3 regions of the Roseburia sp. AF42-8 genome follow, and region 3 is predicted to be linked to each of the others. Evidence: a T-box and tRNA genes for the amino acid it is inferred to sense, from the RefSeq annotation. Region 3 holds a T-box; the other regions hold tRNA genes.
What was found. A T-box is a leader RNA that pairs with one kind of tRNA and senses whether it is charged. The one in region 3 lies ahead of thrS (threonine--tRNA ligase), so its partner is inferred to be a tRNA-Thr.
Positions count from the first base shown of each region.

Region 1: it has a tRNA-Thr gene. The T-box ahead of thrS (threonine--tRNA ligase) is inferred to sense a tRNA for this amino acid. The anticodon was not compared.
Region 2: it has a tRNA-Thr gene. The T-box ahead of thrS (threonine--tRNA ligase) is inferred to sense a tRNA for this amino acid. The anticodon was not compared.

Region 1 is NZ_QTVB01000019.1:16,370-23,417, forward strand. It holds gene DW059_RS09335 (tRNA threonylcarbamoyladenosine dehydratase) at 1-751, opposite strand, end outside; gene DW059_RS09340 (hypothetical protein) at 900-3,677, opposite strand; gene DW059_RS09345 (LytR/AlgR family response regulator transcription factor) at 3,881-4,624, shown strand; tRNA gene DW059_RS09350 (tRNA-Thr) at 4,894-4,966, opposite strand; gene DW059_RS09355 (YhgE/Pip domain-containing protein) at 5,034-6,653, opposite strand; gene DW059_RS16470 (YhgE/Pip domain-containing protein) at 6,647-7,048, opposite strand, start outside.
Region 2 is NZ_QTVB01000018.1:17,372-24,419, forward strand. It holds gene DW059_RS09115 (DHH family phosphoesterase) at 1-162, opposite strand, end outside; gene DW059_RS09120 (hypothetical protein) at 189-629, opposite strand; tRNA gene DW059_RS09125 (tRNA-Thr) at 858-930, shown strand; gene DW059_RS09130 (helix-turn-helix domain-containing protein) at 1,093-1,632, shown strand; gene potA (spermidine/putrescine ABC transporter ATP-binding protein) at 1,642-2,715, shown strand; gene DW059_RS09140 (ABC transporter permease) at 2,708-3,529, shown strand; gene DW059_RS09145 (ABC transporter permease) at 3,523-4,302, shown strand; gene DW059_RS09150 (ABC transporter substrate-binding protein) at 4,306-5,355, shown strand; gene DW059_RS09155 (DUF5688 family protein) at 5,518-6,435, shown strand; partial or broken gene glgA (glycogen synthase GlgA) at 6,425-7,048, opposite strand, start outside.
Region 3 is NZ_QTVB01000012.1:76,248-83,295, reverse strand. It holds gene DW059_RS07200 (MutS-related protein) at 1-319, shown strand, start outside; gene infC (translation initiation factor IF-3) at 558-1,052, shown strand; gene rpmI (50S ribosomal protein L35) at 1,075-1,272, shown strand; gene rplT (50S ribosomal protein L20) at 1,297-1,653, shown strand; gene DW059_RS17140 (hypothetical protein) at 1,691-1,993, opposite strand; gene DW059_RS07175 (SEC-C metal-binding domain-containing protein) at 2,185-2,685, shown strand; T-box leader at 2,779-2,981, shown strand; gene thrS (threonine--tRNA ligase) at 3,058-5,019, shown strand; gene DW059_RS07165 (DUF1540 domain-containing protein) at 5,243-5,557, shown strand; gene DW059_RS07160 (zinc dependent phospholipase C family protein) at 5,746-6,345, shown strand; gene DW059_RS15890 (hypothetical protein) at 6,449-6,625, shown strand; gene mraZ (division/cell wall cluster transcriptional repressor MraZ) at 6,827-7,048, shown strand, end outside.

The DNA.
Region 1 (7,048 bases), on a different contig from region 3:
TTGCTGCCAGATCCTTTACTACTTCACCTGCGATAATCAGTCCAGCGACAGATGGCACAAATGCCACACTGCCCGGAATATCACGCCGCTCCGTACATTTATGGGCTGCTCCCGGCGGACAGATACAGTTGGTTCTACAGCTGATTGCCATATCTTCAACTGGTCTGGTTGGCTGCTCTTCGGAATAAACCACCTTAAGCTTCTTTACGCCACGTTTCTTTAACTCACGGCGCATTACTTTTGCCAGCGGGCATACCTTTGTCTTATAAATATCTGCCACACGGAACTGACTGGCATCTAACTTATTTCCGGCTCCCATACTGCTGATAATCGGCACATTCATCTCCTGTGCCTTCATAACCAGTGAAATCTTCGCTGTTACCGTATCTACTGCATCTACGATATAATCATACTCTTCAAAAGGAAATTCATCCGCATTTTCCGGAAGGAAAAAGCATTTATGCACTTCTACCCTGGCATCCGGATTAATCTCTAAAATGCGGTCTTTCATGACGTCTGTTTTATATTTTCCAACGGTCTTTCTGGTTGCAATAATCTGACGGTTGAGATTCGTCAGGCATACCTTGTCATCATCAATCAGATCAAAAGCTCCAACTCCGCTTCTTACCAGTGCTTCGCAGACATATCCACCTACTCCGCCAATTCCAAATACTGCAACCTTTGCATTCTTTAATTTTTCCATTGCTTCTTTTCCAAGCAATAGTTCGGTTCTTGAAAACTGTGTCAGCATCTTCTATCTCCTCTTCTTTGACTACGCTACATTTTACCGCGTCCTTATGTTCTTTGCAACAGAAAAATGCCGCACTCCCATTTCTGAAAGTACAGCATTTTTATTTTTCATTTCATGACTTTTCTATTTCCGATATATCCCTTTTCACTTATTCCATACGGCGTCCTGCATTTAATCTGCCATATGCTCCCGCAGCCACTCCTGCCGCAGCAATCAGTACAAGAAAATATAGGAATATCTGATTGTCGTCTCCGGTTTTAACCTGTGTGCTGCTATCAGACGTTGTTGCTGCCGGTGTCTGTACCGAAGATGCGCCTGGCAATGTTGTAACAACATTACTTCCGGCGGTTAATGTCGTTCCATTATTATTTTCATTTGGCGTGCTTCCACCTGGTGTATTTTCCGGATTATTTCCGCCGCCCGGGTTTGACGGGTTTAAGCTGTCGGAAGAAGGAAGTCCTTTTTCTACTACAATCTGTGTTGCAGAAGACGCATAATAATTGCGTGTTTCCTGATAACGTACCAGATAAGTTCCGTCAGCAAGTCCGGTCAATTCATTTTCTGTAATTGCGGTATAGGTAGTTCCATCAATACTGTATTCCATCTCCGCATTCACACCACGAATCTTTCCATCATTTTTGCCATCAATGGTTTCTGCTACTGCGGTAAGTCCTGTTGGTGCTCCACGATGTGCTTTGGTAATGCTGAAATATTTTGTTACACTGCCTAAAAAGCGGGAACCACTGATAATTGCTGCAGCTGTATCACCCACTTCAATATTATCAACATAAGTAACCGTAAAATCCCTTCCTTCAGTTAATGTCATTCCATCATACGTTACGGTTACAGCCGGCTCTTTTCCTGTGCCATCATAGACAAAGGCAGCCGGGTTTAAAGTAATGTCCGCTTCTGCCAGCTTCTTATTACGAAGCACCAGATTTTGGGCACGATTTCCGGATTCATCCAGTACTGTAATATCAGTATCAACAAAAACTGAATATCCGAAAGGAATTAATTTGTCCAATGCCTGTTCCATTGCTGGTACATTTTTATAGTTTGCCAGACCACTTATCATGTTTTCTACTGTAATTACAGAATCGTCATCCGGTGCTATTGTAATCATTTCTACAAAGAATGAGCAAGGGGATGCCTGTGAACCTACATGAAGTCTACTGCTCTTTAATTCCAGGCCACCATTTGCAGTCCAACTTATCTCATGGATATCCGCTTCCACATTTTCTAATGTACATTTATCAGAAAGACTAGTATTTGCATCATTGAGCATTCTCAGGTTCAGCTTTCCATTGGAAATGCTTAAGTGATTCATGATATTGAATGCATCTAATGTTAAACTCTTCCCATTTAAATCAAGATTTACAGCCTTATATACAGAGGATAAATCAATTGATTCACTGCTGTTCTTATAATCAACGAATAATTTTACGGTATTGTATTCATTGGCATTATGGAATGCATCGGACAGGCTGTTATAATTTGTTACATTTCCGTTGGCATCTACAATAGCTGCCACCGGCTCCTGGTCATCACATACAACACATTTTCCATTGATACGCTTTGGATGCGTACATCCGCTGGCAGCATATACGGTTCCATCTACGATGGCTCCTTTCTTTGTGCCGTCTACAAGCTGGATTACACCTGTTGCAGGAATCCCGTTCACCATGGAAGCTAATGCTGTTCCTTCCGTATTTCTCTTTACCGTAACCGTTCCACCTGCATTCAGGCTGACTGCATTCAAAGTTGAAATCACATATGTGCTGCTTTCCTGTTCTATTGTAATATTCCCATCGGTACTCTCAATACTTCCACCGGCTCCGCCCCAGGTAAGTGATGAATCTGTTGTTCCATTCTGTTTCAGTGTTACATCATTCTTTGCCTTTATATCAAGTTCTGCCATAAACATCGGTACCGGTGCATTAGTTGAAATGCTTACTGCTCCTGCCAATGCCTGAATCGTCAGCTTACCATCTTGCATGACAGGGTTTGCGGTCTGTTCAATTGTAAGATCCCCATTGGTTGAAGTTAATCTCACCTGTGGATTACTCTTGCTTGTTATTCCCTTCGCTGATTTTAAAGAAATATCTCCTGCAGCTTCAATCGTAAGATTACTGTCAGTCAACACCCCTGTGCTGGTATTTTCCAGTTTTACCTTTCCACCGGTATTTTTCAGGGTAACATTTTCTGCACTGAAAATTGGATAATAATCAGATGCAGAACTTAATGCAAGGTCTCCTTCTGTCTGTGTCAGGTTCAGTGTGGATACTCCACTGTCAATCATACCACATGGTGCGGTTATCGTAACTTTCTTTCCACTTAAATCAACCACTCCACTGCTCAAAACAATTGGCTCTGAAGACGTTGATGCAGTTTCCAGTGTAATATCACCGGTTGTATCTATCTCAAATCTGCTGCCACCGTTTATTACATTACTATTACTTGTTACCTTGAAATTTCCGGTAAAATCCTTTGTGACAACGGCAGCACCGGTTCCAGATAAGTTAAATGCCGGACTATAGGTTCCTGTAACAGTAAGATTTCCCGCCCCGGAAATTGTTAGATTTCCATCCGTTACTGTCACCGGATTCGGTCCGGAAGTAGCAATCTCCATATCATTGTATACAGTCATGGTTGCCGTATCCTTATCAAAGTAAATATAGCCACCACTTTCCGGTTCTTCCCCTACTTTATCGACACCACGATACCTTGCAGCTGGTCCCGGTATAGAAGGAGAATCCACCGCCTTCACATACCAGCCCGTCTCTAATGTTGTACTTCCTATTTGAACAGATGCCGGCGTATCCTCTGCCTTTACCAGTAGTCCGGCAGCATCTCCCATAAATAAGCCTGTCATCATAGTCAATGCCATCAAAAATGCCAGACATCGTTTTTTTCGGTTTCTTCCCATATTTCCTCTCCTTTTTTTATTTCTATTTCTTTTGTTCACACAGTTTCTATCTTAAGAAAACGCCGGGAATTTTGCAACCAATTCTTCCAAATTGTGATTTTATCTTCCTGATTGTCGATAAAAAATGATTCTTATTTTCTTTCAATATGTTATACTTGTCTCGTATCCGGTGTTTTTTACTTTTTATATACAGGAGAATAATTATGCTGATTTACTTATGCGAAGATTCTGAAAGCGATGCCTTACGGTTAAAACATCATCTGAATACATATGCCACAAAACATCATTGTAATATGGAGATTCTACTTTTTTCTTCGGGCGAAGAGATGATTCAGTATTATAAGGAAGAAAAGCGTTATCCGGCTCTGCTGTTTTTAGATATCTATATGAATAACCAGGACGGTGTGGAAACAGCACGTATCCTTCGTTCACTGGGCTATGAAGGTGGCATTATTTTCACCACTTCTTCTACGGAACATGCCATGGCAAGCTATGAGGTAAATGCTCTTTACTATCTGCAAAAGCCTTACTCACACGCAGACTTTCTCAATGCCATGAGCCGCTGCGATACTCTTTTAGAGGAATCCAATGAAGTATTTACCTTTTCTGTCCGTAGGAAGGAATATTCTCTTCCTTACTCAGATATTCTCTTTTTTGAAACCGGGCAGCACAATGTCCTGCTGCACGCTATATCAGAGACTTTTACGATTCCCGGAAACCTGACACAGCTTACCGAGGACTTTGCCTCTGTTGCCTGTTTTCTTCCGGTTGGCCGCAGCTATCTGGTAAACCTAAACCATGTCACTGGAATTCTGCAGCACGACCTTATTATGGAAGACCACTCCATTGTGCAGATTCCTTTTCGTAAACGTGACGAGGTAAGCAAGGCCGTTAATAGCTGGTTTGCAAAGCTTGAGAAAGAGCCAACTCCTCCCGGCTTATCCTAAGGCCAGATATTTCCCATGTTTCCAATGTACTCCTATTGCGAAAATGTTACAGACTTGTTACAATTCATTTGTACTTAGCTAAGACATGATTTCAAAGAAAATAAGGAGGACGAAACTATGTGTTTTAATTTCAATAGCTGTTCCGAGTTATTTAACACAATCTGCAAATTATTCAGACTCGGATGTTAATATGTTTTATGCGATTTGCATAATCACCAAAAAGGCTGTAACCCTTGATTTATCAAGGATTACAGCCTTTTTTCCAGTTAAGCTGGCAACGGGAATCGGACCCGTGACCTCCGCACTACCAATGCGACGCTCTACCGACTGAGCCATGCCAGCAATTCTGTCGGAACTAATCCCGACTTGTAATACTATACTATAGAGAGCTATGATTGTCAATACTTTTCTACAGCATAATGTCAGATTTTTCTTTGCTATGCTCAATCTTCATATTTAACTTCCGGAACGGAACTGCAATTACAAGTCCAATCAGAAGTGAAATTATAATATAGATGCCCAAGATGCCGAGGCATTTCCAATAAGTCATTCCATACATACCACCGATGGTCTCCCGGAGTGCATCCATTCCATAAGGGAATGGGAAGAAACGGTAAATTCGCTGATAGATTGCCGGCAGTACTTCGATTGGGAAGGAACCGCCTGCTCCTGCTACCTGGATAACCATAATGACTACCGCCAAAGCCTCTCCGACATTTTCAAAGGCTACCGTTAATGCGTACATAAATAAGGTAAATACAAAGCTGCAGCATGCGCAGGCAAGCCAGAATAAGAACGGGTTATGGCATTGTATCTTAATATAAAACAAATCTCCCAGTGCAGTAATCAATGCCTGCACCTGTCCAATCAGGAAGAATGTAATATATCTTCCAAAGAATTTCTGGTAAGGTTTTGCATCCGGTATTTTCTCATCCGGAAGTACCTTTACATGAATGATTGCCACCAGAATCAACGCACCTACCCACAATGCCAGTACCGTATAGAACGGTGACATTGCCGAACCATAATTGGAAATCGGATAAATCTCTTTCGTCTCCATATTGACCGGAGAAGATAAGAAATCTCCTAACAAAGTCGGGTCGGTCTCTAAAATTTTCATCAAAGCCTGATACTGGTCACTGATTTCCAGAGCACTGAGACTTGTAATCACACTGTCAAGTCCGGCCTTCATTTCCTGTGCTGCTGCCAGTGAATCACTTAAGCTTTCATTTCCCTTATCGAGGGTTTCACTATAAGCATCCAACACTTCCGATACTTCATCAAAATCTCCATCGACACCATTTAAAATTGCCTGTGTCTGATTCAGTGACCCCTGCATGGACTGAATGGTTGTCTCCAGCTGACCTTTTACCGAATAGTCAAACGTATCTTTTAAAGCTTTTATTTCGGTCTTACAGGAAGTTATTTCGGTAGATATTTCAGTGTTTAAAGTATCCTTTGCAGTATTTAAATCTGTGACATTATTCTGGACACTGTTTAAATCTGCTTCAATTTTATCTAACTGTGCTTCGATTTCTGCAATCTGACCGGAAACACTTTCATCATCCTTCCAGTCTGCCACACTGTTTTCAAATAACTGACGGATCAGCGGCATCATATTAATTGCGCTCTGCAGTCCGCCGGAAGATAAATCACCATAGTTATCCAACTGATCTAAGGCATTCTGTATCAGCGTATTGATATTGTCAAGGCTGTCGGCTGCTGTATTAAGATTTGCTGAAATAACCTCAGCCAAAGCACTGGCATTAAGGCTGCCGGAATTCAATGCTCCCTGCATGGTATTTACCGTATTCGAACCATCATCTACCATCGTATTCAGATTCGGCAGCATAACCTGTGTCGTATCAATCAGGCTGGATGCCGAATTGGTAATGCTGACAAAAGAATTCAGCAATGCAATATAGCTGTCCAAATCTCCGCTTAAATCATTAAGCTGTGTCAGGAAAAGATTCATCATAGAGCCGGAATCCATTCCATTTTCTACCATGACATCATTTACCTTTAACATGACTTCTGCCAGAGTGCTGACAAAGGTTGCATTAACCTGCTCCTGTACTGCCGTTTTTGCCTTGGATGTAATCTTTGGCGCAATGGCATTTTTCTTCTCATTTTCATAATAAATAATCTGCGGATTCTGTACTTCTCCGTTAAGGAGCTTATCATTTTCTCGGAGAAATCCTCCGGAATAATCAGTGCCGCATAATATTCACTGCTGTATACACCATCTGTTGCTTCATCCATGGTATCAGTAAACTGCCAGCCCATAGTCTGATTGGCTTTCAGGGCATCAATGACGCTGTCTCCGATATTTAAAGACAGACCTCCCATGTCAATTCCCTCATCTGCGGAATATACTGCTATCTTAAGATTTGATGTAGATTCCGGTCCATACGGGTCCCAGTT
Region 2 (7,048 bases), on a different contig from region 3:
TTCAATCTTACCATCATAACAGATATCTGCTTTAATCCCATGGTAATTTAAAAAATGCTGTAAGCCAAAGGCACTGGCAATCGCATCCGGATCTGGAAAATTATGTGTCTGAATATAAGTTCTGTGTCCTCTTAATAACTCTACTAATTGTAAGGGATCCATGTTTTATCTCCTGGTATGATTTCTTCTTATTTTAATATAGAAAGCGGATTATTTTCCTTCTGGAATTTCAATGCAAACAAAGCTGCCCCATAGCATAAAATTCCAATCAGCATAAATATTACTTTACCGGAAATTATTCCAACGACAATCTCTGCTGCTGCAACAATTCCATGCAGCCAGACAGGAAGGTTATGCAGACATGCAGCAAGTCCCGCTTCAATCAACACTACAATACATACGCTCACTACCGGTATCTTCCATACCAGTATACCCAGCACAATTTCCAATACGGCAAAAACCACAAATACACATAACATAATCAGCGCGCTGTTTTCCTTTAATTCTGCAATCGTAAACTGACTGTTCTTCTTTGCATAATTTTTCTTTGCGCTGTTGATTTTCTTCTTCATATTCTTCTTACTGTCCTCAGTTTTCTTTCCCCCTGAAACAAATTCCTTCACTTCCATGAAAAAAACTTCCTCCTTGTAATGATTTCCCTTTTCATAAGCCGGTTCATCTTTCTCCGGTTCTTACACATCTACGCCCATTATACCAAGTAACCTTTGAAAGAACAACTTTTTTCAAAAAAACATTGCAAATTTATTTTTTTCTATATATAATATTATAGTATGATTTTAATAAATAAAGGGTTGTCTGAGGAAAATATTTTATTTCGCATATAACCAGATTATTCTGCTTCCGTGGCTCAGTTGGTAGAGCGGCGCATTCGTAATGCGTAGGTCAGGGGTTCGAGTCCCCTCGGGAGCTTTTTTTGTTGTCTAAAAATAATCTAAAAATAGTATTGACATTTCTCTTTCAATTTCTCATAATACTCCTTAGTGAGTTTATTATTATTAAACTTCAAATACATTATTAGCTTCATTTTGTAAAAACTATGTAAAATCACTTTTCATGGAAAGGAAGTACAAAATGGATATTGGAAATAAAATCAAGGAGCTGCGGATTCTCTACGGTCTCACCCAGCAGGAACTGGCTGACCGTCTGGAATTATCCAAAGGATTTATCTCCCAGTTAGAGCGTAATCTTACATCTCCTTCCGTGGGTACACTTTTAGATATTATCCAGTGTCTCGGCACTACGCCGGCAGAATTTTTTGCAGATGATGAACCTGCACAGCTTGTCTTTAAAAATGAAGATTATTTTGAAAAAGAAGATGCGGAACACAGGAGCTTAATCGAATGGATGGTTCCCGGTGCCCAGAAAGATATGATGGAACCGGTACGACTGACGCTGAAGCCCGGCGGCACATCAGACATCTATCTTCCACATGAGGGAGAAGAATTCGGCTATGTACTTAAGGGCTCCATTAAAATCATATATGGTACCCGTACTTATACTGCAAGACAGGGGGAGTCTTTTTATCTTAAGTCCAATAAAAAGCACCATATCGAAAATACCGGCAGGAAAGATGCCGTTCTTATCTGGGTTACAAACCCGCCAAGTTTTTAGGAGGTTATGATGGGCAAGAAATTAATACAATTAGAAAATATTACCAAAACTTATGACGGAAATATGATTTTGGATGACTTAAATCTTTATGTAAAGGAAAACGAATTCTTAACACTGCTGGGACCTTCCGGCTGTGGAAAGACTACTACCCTGCGTCTTATCGGTGGTTTTGAGACACCGGACACCGGACGTATTATTTTTGATGGAAAAGATATTACTTCTCTTCCGCCAAATGAGCGTAAATTAAATACCGTATTCCAGAAATACGCACTTTTTACCCATATGAGCATTGCAGAAAATATTGCTTTTGGGTTAAAAATCAGCAAGAAAAGCAAGGCTTATATTCAGGATAAAATCAAATATGCCTTAAAGCTTGTAAACTTAGACGGTTATGAAAACCGCAGCATTGATTCCTTAAGCGGTGGCCAGCAGCAACGTATTGCCATTGCCCGTGCCATTGTAAATGAACCAAAGGTGCTCCTTTTAGACGAGCCTTTGGGTGCACTGGATTTAAAAATGCGTCAGGACATGCAGTACGAACTGATTCGTCTGAAAAATGAACTTGGCATTACTTTTATCTATGTTACCCACGACCAGGAAGAAGCCCTTACCATGTCAGACACCATTGCTGTCATGAATCAGGGCTATATCCAGCAGATTGGTACTCCGGAAGATATTTATAATGAGCCGGAAAATGCATTCGTTGCCGACTTTATCGGAGACAGCAATATCATTGACGGTATCATGATTGAGGATAAATTAGTCAGCTTCTTAGGCATCAAGCACGAATGTGTCGACACCGGTTTTGGTAATAATAAACCGGTAGACGTAGTCATCCGCCCGGAAGATATTGAGATTGTAGAAGCCGGCACCGGTTTTATGGATGGTGATATTACTTCTGTTATCTTCAAGGGTGTCCACTATGAAATCGAAATTATGGCTGGCGGCTATGAATGGCTTGTTCATACCACCAAATATTTTGAAACCGGAAGCCATGTGGGAATGAAGGTAATTCCTTTCAATATCCAGATTATGCATAAACCGGAATCCAGTGACGAAAAGGCGGTGGAACTCGATGCATAATGCCAGAAAAAGACTTTTAGCCGGACCTTATCTGGTCTGGATTATTGGATTTACTGTACTTCCAATTCTGATGATATTATATTACGCATTCACCAACAGTGACGGTGGTTTTACCTGGGCAAATATTGCTGCAATTGCAGACCCGGTACATATAAAAGCACTCCTGCTTTCCTTGAAGCTTGGTATCTTATGTACGGTTGTCTGTCTCCTGCTCTCCTACCCGCTTGCCATGATATTAAATAGTCTTCATATCAAGCATCAGAGCTTTGTGGTATTTATCTTCGTCCTGCCAATGTGGATGAATTTTATGCTGCGTATTTTAGCATGGCAGATGTTGCTTTCCAACAATGGAATTATCAATGGATTCCTTTCCATTTTTGGCATCCCGAAGCTTCATATGTTAAATACACAGGGAGCCGTTGTATTTGGCATGATTTATGATTTTCTTCCATTTATGATTATGCCGATTTACAATTCCATAGTACGTATCCGCAAAGAAACCATAGATGCGGCAAGGGATTTAGGTGCCAACAGTTTTATCACCTTCTTCCGTATCATTCTGCCGCTTACTTTGCCTGGAATTGTCAGCGGAATTATTATGGTATTCGTGCCGGCACTTACCTCCTTTGTTATTTCAGACCTTTTAGGTGGAGGTAAAGTACTTCTCATTGGAAATGTTATTGAGCAGTCCTTCATGCAGGGTTCCTACTGGAATTTAGGTTCCGGACTTTCCATTGTACTTATGATTTTTGTTTTAATCAGTATGGCATTTATGAATCGTGCCGGTGAATCAGGAGGGCATGCAGTATGGTAAAGAAAAGTTTATCAAGAATTTATCTTGCAATTATTTTCCTGTTTCTGTATCTTCCGATTGGAGTTCTGATTGTACTTTCCTTCAACAACTCACTCTCCCGTGTAAAATGGGGTGGATTTACGACAGAATGGTACCGCAATCTTGTTTCTGACCCGACTATTATGAATGCCTTTTATACCACGATTCTGATTACCGTTGCATCTTCTGTGATTGCTACAATAATCGGAACCATGGCAGCAATCGGAATCAGTGCCATGCGGAAAAGGAACCGTCAGATTATGCTTGGTGCAACTAACATTCCACTTCTGAATGCAGATATTGTTACCGGTATCTCCCTGATGCTGCTTTTTGTCCGCTTTACAGAGCTTGGAACATCAACCGTATTGATTGCACATATTACCTTTGACATTCCATATGTCATTTTAAATGTACTGCCTAAGCTTTCCAACACCTCCTCCCATACCTATGAGGCTGCCAGAGACTTAGGTGCAACACCACTTTATGCATTTTTCAAAATTGTATGGCCGGATATCAAGCCTGGTGTATTCTCCGGTTTTCTGATGGCTGTGACAATGTCCCTAGACGATTTTTCCATCACCTATTTTACCAAGGGTGCCGGTGTCAATACATTGTCCACCATGATTTATACCCAGCTGCGTAAAGGTATTATTCCTGAGATGTATGCACTGTCTACGATTTTATTCTTCCTTGCACTGGTACTTCTTCTGATTATGAATTACCGCAGTGTCAAGGATGCGAAAGGAAGGTCTTAAGAAATGAAGAAATTCTTATTTTCATTTATGCTTATTGCTGGTCTCCTTACTCTTTCCGGCTGTGGACAGAAAGAGGATGAAAATGCACTTGTTATTTTAAATTATGGAAAATATATAGAGCCGGATGTTATCCAGCAATTTGAAAAAGAAACCGGTATTACCATCAAATACGAAGAATATGAAAGTCCGGAGGAAATGTATACCAAATATAAGGCGGGTTCCATCAAATACGATTTAATCTGTACCTCCGACTATATGATCCAGAAGCTTATCAATGAAGGTGAAGTCTTAGAAATGGATTATGATAATATTCCACTTTACGAAAACATCGACCCGACCTATGTGGAATTTTCCAAGGCCTTTGACCCGGAAACAAAATACACACTGCCTTATTTCTTCGGCACACTTGGTATTCTCTACAATAAAACCATGGTAGATGAAGCTGATATGGACAGCTGGAATGTTCTCTGGAATCCGAAATATAAGGGACAGATTATCATGGAAAATTCCGTCCGCGATACCTTCGTTCCTGCACTCCGGCTTTTGGACTATTCCATCAATACTACGGATGAAGATGAATTAAACGAAGCACTTTCCATGCTTTGTGACCAGAAAGATTTAGTCTACTCCTATCTGGTAGATTCTTCTGCCGATGAAATGATTGCCGGAAATGCTGCCATGGCTCTTATTTATTCCGGAGAGGCTGCCTATGCACAGGATTATAATGATGATCTTGATTATGTGGTTCCGAAAGAAGGTTCCAATATGTGGATGGACTCCTGGTTCATTCCCAAAACCTGCCAGCATAAGGATGCTGCAGAACAGTTTTTAAATTATCTCTGTCGTGAAGATATCGGTATGGAAAACTTTGACTATGTCTGGTATGCTACACCAAACACCGCTGTTTATGACGAACTGGATGAAGAGGTTCAGGAAAGTACTACTATTTTTTCTGATCAGGAAACTTTAGAAAACTGTGAAATTTTTAACAGTCTTGATGTCCCGGCTACAGAAACTTATGACTATCTCTGGAAGAAATTAAAATCTTACTAAAATATTCTGGTCTCTAAAAGATTAGAAATTTTTTAGAAAAATTTCATATTACGTTTTCTTGTTATTCAAGACACAAGATGATATATTGAAAGTCCATTGGAATAATCCATGGACTTTCTTTTCTATTTATTCATTTTTACCATTTCTAACCAGGAGGTCTTTATGACATATCAACAATTTCTTACTGAAATCCAGTTACAAATTCATTCTCTGTTTGATACAGATGTTACGATTCAGCTGCATAAAATCCAAAAAAATAATGGCGTTACTTTGGATGGACTCACTATTCTGCAAAAGGGCTGCAACATTTCTCCCACTATTTATCTCAATGATTATTACAAAGAATATCAGGCAGGAAAAAGCATACATAACATTATTTTACATATCCGGGAAATTTACCGGGCTTACCGTCCAAGCAGCTCTGTCGATGTAGCATTCTTTACTAATTTTGAAAATGTACGGCACCGCATCCTTTTTAAACTGATTCACTATCAGAAAAATGAGGAACTCCTCAAAGAAATTCCTCATTTTCGTTATCTTGATTTTGCAGTTGTTTTCTATTGTCTTTTATCTAGCTCAAGTCAGGGAAACGCCACTATTCTGATTCGTTCCACTCATCTTTCCTACTGGAACGTCTCCGCAGATGCGTTATATTCTTATGCCTTAGAGAATACGCCGGCACAGCTTCCTGCTGATTTTGAACCATTAATGCCATTACTCAATAAGCTTATGCCAATGCCCTTTCCTGCAGATAGCATGGAAGAAGAATCCGAAACACCGCTTTATGTATTAACCAATAAAGCCAGACTCTATGGTGCTTCCTGCATTCTCTATCCAAATCTTTTAGATTCCATTGCAGATAAGCTCACATGTGATTTTTATCTGATTCCAAGCAGCATTCATGAATTTCTGATTCTTCCTGTTCTGCCCGGAACCTGTATACAGGATTTAAATGCTATGATTCATGAAGTAAATTCCACTCAGGTTGAGGAAGAAGAAATCTTATCCGATCACGCTTATTTCTATTCCCACTCTGAAAAGCTTCTTACTTCTATGCCAGAAGAAAGGACTACAATCTAGCATATAATTTTTCATATTCCTTTGCAGAACTGGACCAGGAGAAATTCTGCTCCATGCCACGTCTTGCGATATCCAGCCACCCGGTCCGGTTCTCATGGAATACCTGATATGCATAAAGAAGACTGTCACGCATTTCATGAGCATTATAATTGGAAAAAGTAAAACCTGTTCCGGTATGCTGATACTCATTATATGGCTCTACGGTATCCTTTAAGCCACCGGTCTCGCGAACCACCGGTACTGTTCCATAACGAAGGCACATCAACTGGCTCAGACCACAGGGTTCAAATAAAGATGGCATCAAAAAAGCATCTGATGCTGCATAAATTCTATGTGCTGCTTCTTCGGAATACATAATATTTGCCTTCAGTCTGTCCGGATACCTGCTCTCATAATAACGGAACATATTCTCATAACGTTCCTCTCCGGTTCCTAAGGCAACAATCTCAAATTTACCGGAAGAAAGCAGTTCATCCATCATATAATCTACCAGTGCAAATCCCTTCTGCTCTGTCATTCTGAAACAATTCCAACTAACATCACATCATCCGAATACGGAAGATTCATATCCTTTAAAAGTGCCTGCTTATTTTTCCGCTTGCCCTCTTCTAAA
Region 3 (7,048 bases):
CTGTGTTATTGATGAAATCTTAAGAGGAACCAATACCCAGGAGCGTATTGCAGCTTCAAAAGCAATCATGGAATATCTGGCACATCATAACTGCATTGCAATTGTGGCATCCCATGATAAGGAATTGACGGAGCTTGAAAAAATTGGTTATGACAATTATCATTTTTCCGAAGAGTTTGGAGAAGCGGATATTGTATTTGATTATAAATTGCAGAAGGGACCGGCAAATTCCCAGAATGCAATCCGCCTGCTTTCCTTTACCGGGTTCCCGGAAACGATTATTGAGAGGGCGGAAAATATCAGAAGCGAATATCGGTAAAAATAATGCTTGACGAACGAAATGACATATGGTACTATAAGCAAGTTGAAGAAAGTAGAGTATCCACTCTCACCTTAGCACAATCAAGTGACTAAGTGTTTATAATGAGTATGCAATGAGCGAATCATTTTGAAGTGGATAGTCTGTCTATCCACTTTTTTTGCGGAAATAAACGGAAAGTTGTCTGGCAAAGCTGTGGTGAATTTAATTTTGGAGGTGTACGACCATTAGCGAGTTAATGATCAATGAACAAATCAGAGATAAGGAAGTCCGCCTGATTGGCGCGGATGGTGAACAGTTAGGTATCATGTCAGCAAGAGAAGCATATAAGCTGGCGCAGGAAGCAGAACTTGATTTAGTAAAGATTGCTCCTGGAGCAAAGCCACCTGTATGTAAGATTATCGATTACGGTAAATACAGATATGAGCTTGCAAGAAAAGAGAAGGAAGCACGTAAGAAACAGAAAACGGTTGAATTAAAAGAAGTTCGTCTTTCTCCAAATATCGATACCAATGATTTGAATACCAAAATGAATGCCGCAAGAAAGTTCATTTCCAAAGGAAATAAAGTAAAAGTTACACTTCGTTTCCGTGGTAGAGAAATGGCACATGTACAGGCAAGCAAACATATTCTGGATGATTTTGCAGAAGCACTTGCAGATATTGCAGTAGTGGAGAAAGCACCAAAGCTGGAAGGCAGAAGCATGGGTATGGTGCTGGCAGAGAAAAGATAATGATTTTAAGGAGGAATAAATTATGCCAAAACAGAAAACAAGCAGAGCAGCAGCAAAACGTTTCAAATTAACAGGAACAGGAAAATTAAAGAGAAACAAGGCTTATAAGAGACATATCTTAACAAAGAAAACAACTAAGACTAAGAGAAATCTTAGAAAACCTGCAATGACAGATGCAACAAATGTTAAGAATATGAAGAAGATTTTACCATATTTATAAGAATTGGTTAAGGAGGAATAGAACATGGCAAGAATTAAAGGCGGCTTAAACGCTAAAAAGAAACATAATAGAACATTAAAATTAGCTAAAGGTTACAGAGGAGCACGCTCCAAACAGTATAGAGTAGCAAAACAGTCTGTCATGAGAGCCTTAACAAGTTCTTATGCAGGAAGAAAACAGAGAAAGAGACAGTTCAGACAGTTATGGATTGCCCGTATTAACGCAGCAGCAAGAATGAATGGATTATCTTACAGCAAATTTATGTATGGTTTAAAATTAGCTGGTGTTGATATGAACCGTAAAATGTTAGCTGAGATGGCTGTAAATGATGCAGAAGGATTTGCAACATTGGCAGAGCTTGCAAAAACAAAACTTGCTTAGTTTTAAGAAGTGGACAAGTTATAAAAGAGGATTGTGGTTATTCGCAATCCTCTTTTTTGATGTTCGGTTCATTTGAAGTTTTTGCGGAAGCATCCTGCCCGGAAGCTTCTTTTTTGATGGAATCCAAATCTTCTCTTAAAGAGTAATGATTCTTAAGTAAGCGGTATACCATGGTATAAGCCCAGATGAGAACCGGGACAACCACAGTGGCATAGATGGAAGCCTTAAGACAGTTTGTGGCAAAATCGCTTCCAATCAATGCAAAAACAAGAGTGGAAACATAGAGGGCAACTAAGAGTACAACACCGATAATTGCAAGAATCTGTTTTGTCTTTTTCATATATGACCTCAACTTTCTTTGATGACCTGTTTTTAGAAAAAAGCAATATACATTATTTTAACATTTGACAGCGGATAGTCAATCAGAAAATGTAAAGTTGCAGAGGATAAATACTTGAAAAAAGCACAAAATATGCTATACTGAAACAAGCGTTATACGACTAAATATGGATTAAAGGATGGATATGAACAATGGCATTATTAGAAGAATGGCAGAAGATTGCTTATGATCAGCAGGCAGATAGAGGAAAATTACAGAAGTTCTGGCAGAGATATTTTATGTTAGAGAAGGGCGTATATGAGAAGCTTTTAACAAACCCGGATGAGAAGGTAGAAGGAACTGTAAAAGAGCTGGCAGAGAAATACGACCTCAGCATTATGGATATGACTGGATTCTTAGATGGAATCAATGACAGCCTGGTAACACCAAACCCAATTGATACTATGGAAGAGGATACCAAGGTAAGCCTTGCATTCGATAAAGAAAAATTATACAAGAACATGGTAGATGCCAAAGCTGACTGGCTCTATGAATTACCACAGTGGGATGAAATTTTTGATGCAGATACCAAGAGAAAGCTTTATTTAGAACAGAAGAAATCCGGCACTGTTGTAGTTGGAAAGAAAGTTGGAAGAAATGATCCGTGTCCTTGTGGAAGTGGAAAGAAATATAAATTCTGCTGCGGAAGATAAGAATAAAATATTTTGGAAAACATTTGGAAAATATTTCGCAGAAAAACTCTTTACATAGCAGAAAAAAGAGTATACAATAGCTTTTGTCAAAAGGACAAAACAAAGAAGAGACGAGTAGCATGACAGGAAGTCAAAGAGAGGAATACATCTGGTGAGAGTATTCTGATGGAGTGTAATGTGAAGACCAGCTCTGAGTGACCCCAATCCGGTCCGGTGATTCCGTTATCATCAGAATGAGCGGTTGTACGATAAGTACAGCAAGCAGGGTGGAACCACGATAGAGTATCGTCCCTGATGCATAAATTTTATGCATCAGGGATTTTTTACTTTGCAGTTATTAATACCAATATAATAAGAAAAGGAGACTTGAACATGAAAATCACATTAAAAGATGGCTCAGTAAAAGAGTACAGTGAAGCAAAATCAGTCTATGATATTGCAGCAGATATCAGCGAAGGCCTTGCAAGAGTTGCATGCGCCGGTGAAGTAGACGGAGAAGTGGTGGATTTACGAACCGTTCTTGACAAGGACTGCAATTTAAATATTATAACAGCAAGTGATGAAGAAGGATTAAAGGTAATCCGCCATACTGCATCCCATGTACTGGCTCAGGCGGTAAAGAAATTATTCCCGGATGCCAAGATTACGATCGGACCGGCAATTGAAGATGGATTCTATTATGATTTTGATCATGCCCCATTTTCAAGAGAAGACCTCGATAATCTGGAAGCAGAGATGAAGAAGATTATCAAGGAAGGTCATGAATTAAAACGATTCACACTTCCAAGAGAGGAAGCAATCAAATTCATGCAGGAACGTAATGAGCCATACAAAGTAGAACTGATTGAAGAATTACCAGAGGGAGAAGAAATTTCTTTCTATGACCAGGGCGGCTTCGTAGATTTATGTGCTGGCCCACATCTGATGACAACCAAGGGCGTAAAGGCATTTAAGCTGACATCATCTTCCATGGCATATTGGAGAGGTAATTCTGACAAAGCAAGATTACAGAGAATTTATGGTACTGCTTTTAATAAGAAGGAAGAGTTAAAAGAATACTTAGAGAAATTAGAAGATGCCAAACGCCGTGACCATAACAAACTTGGCCGTGAAATGGGATTATTTACCACTGTTGACGTTATCGGACAGGGACTTCCTTTATTTACACCGAAGGGAACCAAGATGATTATGAAACTGCAGCGTTGGATAGAAGACTTAGAGGATAAAGAGTGGGGTTATGTACGTACCAGAACTCCGCTGATGGCAAAGAGCGACCTCTATAAGATTTCCGGACACTGGGATCACTACATGGATGGAATGTTCATTTTAAATAAGGACAGCGACGACAAAGAGACAATGGCACTGCGTCCGATGACCTGTCCATTCCAGTATTATGTATACATGAATGAACAGCACTCTTACAGAGATCTGCCATATCGGATGTCAGAGACTTCTACATTGTTCCGGAATGAGGACTCCGGAGAGATGCATGGACTTACCCGTGTCAGACAGTTTACTATTACAGAGGCACATATTATTCTTTGCCCGGAACAGGCGGAAGAAGAACTTACCAGATGTACTGAACTTTGCCATTATGTAATGACTACACTTGGTATCGATGGAGATGTTACTTACCGTCTGTCCAAATGGGATCCGAACAACAAAGAAAAATATCTGGGCGACGAAGCATATTGGAACAGTACCCAGCAGTATCTGCGTGATGTTATGGATAAGAATGGCATCAAGTATACAGAAGCAGATGGGGAAGCTGCATTCTACGGACCAAAGATTGATATTCAGGCAAAGAATGTATATGGAAAAGAAGATACCATGGTTACCATCCAGCTTGACTGTGCAAGTGCAGAGAAGTTTGGCATGTACTATATCGATGAGAAGGGTGAGAAAGTACTTCCTTGGATTATCCATCGTACATCCATGGGATGTTATGAGCGTACCCTTGCATGGCTGATTGAACATTATGCAGGAAAATTCCCAACCTGGCTTTGCCCGGAACAGGTAAGAGTATTGCCGATTTCTGAAAAATATGCAGACTATGCAGAGCAGGTAAGAAAAGAATTAGCAGCTCATGATGTAGATGTAACGGTTGATAACCGTTCTGAGAAAATCGGATTCAAGATTCGTGAAGCAAGACTGGATAAGCTGCCGTACATGCTGGTAGTTGGTCAGCAGGAGGCAGAGGACGGAACCGTATCCGTAAGAAGCCGTTTTGCAGGAGATGAAGGTGTAAAACCTTTAGGAGAATTCATTGATGCAATCTGCGAAGAGATTCGTACAAAGGAAATCCGTAAGGAAGAAGTTGCAGAAGAAAAATAAAAATGCAATAAAATCTAATTTTTAATTTTATAATTTATATGGATTCAAAAAGACTGTTGCTGGCAATTTGCACCGGACAACAGTCTTTTTTGCTTTACAGGAAAGCAGCCGCCGCAGGCACGAGAATGTGTCAAGGTACATTCTTTTTTACATGAAGTTGGTAACATAAAAAGATTTCCTTTGGAGATACTAAACATGTAACGAAAGAAAGGAGATGATTTTTGTGACAGAATTAAAATGTTCTGTAAGAAGCTGCAGTTTCCAGAAAGATGATTGCTGTTGCCGTGGAAATATTACGGTAGAGGGTGCACATGCAAACCGCAATAGCGAGACAAGCTGTGGAAGTTTTGAAGAGAAGAAAAACTGTGGATGTGCCAATTCGACCGGTAAACCGCCTAAGATGAGCGATGTTACCTGTGAGGCAGTAAACTGTAAATTCAATGAAGGAAGAAAATGTCATGCAAAAGACATCCAGGTAGCCGGAACGAATGCCTGTACCTGTATGGAAACAGAGTGTGCCAGCTTCTGTTGTTCCTAAAAAGTGGAATATCAGTAAGTTTTAGCAAAATATTTCTGTGTCTACTCTTAACAGATTGGACACAGAAATTTAGAAGAATCTTAAGAAAAATACTATTGTAAATGAGATGAAAGAAAGTATAATGTGATTGAAGCATAAATAAAGCAGAAGTAATGTGTAAGGTGTAGATGGTAAACAGGAGGAAGCAAATGAGAAAAAAATCACATATTTTGCTGGCACGTTATATTGCAAAGAATACAGAGGATGAAGAACTTAAGAAACATAGACTGTCTTTTTATATTGGCAGCATCCTGCCGGATTGCAAACCATCTTTTGTATATAAGAAACATGAAATCAATGGGACGTTTCCGGATGTGAAAAAGATGGTGAATCAATTGATTTTCGGTAAACAGCAGGGGAAACTGACCCGTAAACGCCGGTATTATATGAATCTCGGGCAGGTAACGCATTATGTAGCTGATTATTTTACTTATCCGCATAACAAGATTTATCCGGGAAACTTAAAGGATCATTGTTCCTATGAAGAACAATTGAAGCGAAGCCTTAAAAATTATATTATGAGCCGGAATATGGAAGCAGGAGAAAAAGTGCAGGCTGATTTTTCTGATGCAGAGGCACTGTATGAATATATTTTAGAGAGGCATAAACAGTATCTTGGAAGAAAAATTAATATAGAAACAGATATTCGGAATATAGTAGCAACCAACCGGATGCTGGTGGAGGCCATTGCCGATTTGTTTTATAAAACACAGCATAAGGAAAAAATGCCGCTTGCTGTCGAATATTGACGAAAAAAGATGTTATATTTTGTTTGATTTTTGGTGATGAGCAGAGTAAAATGAATTTACAAAGAACAACACAGAGATGGGACACAGCATAGGAGAAATGCTTATGGATGAAAGGGAAGCACTTCGCATTGCGATTGAACGTGCAAGAATCCGACTGGATGAAGCACTGGAACGAGCGAAAAGTATGGATGAATGCTATGACCTGAGCCTGGAAGTGGACAGACTGATTGAGAACTATGTATCGCTATGTGAGCAAAAAGAACTTGTACCAATAAGATAAAAGTAAAGAGTAAGTGGAAAGAAGTACATTGAGAAATGTGCTTCTTTTTTTTGTGCATTTTTATGTGTAGTATATTGATTTTTTCCCAAAAGTGGGGTAATATGTATTCATAAGTGGAGGAAAGTGGTTGAAAATGGCACAAAGTGGTGGATAAGTTGATAACTTTGTGGATAAATAGCAACCGGACTGAGGTGTTTGACAATGTTCATGGGAGAGTACAGTCACAACATAGACGCCAAGGGCAGAATGATTGTTCCTTCCAAATTCAGAGAACAGCTCGGTGATGAGTTTGTAGTAACGAAGGGTTTGGATGGGTGTCTTTTTGTGTACCCAAATGAAGAATGGCAGAACATTGAAGAAAAATTCCGCAACGTACCACTTACCTCAAAAGATGCAAGAAAATTCTCACGTTTCTTCTTTGCA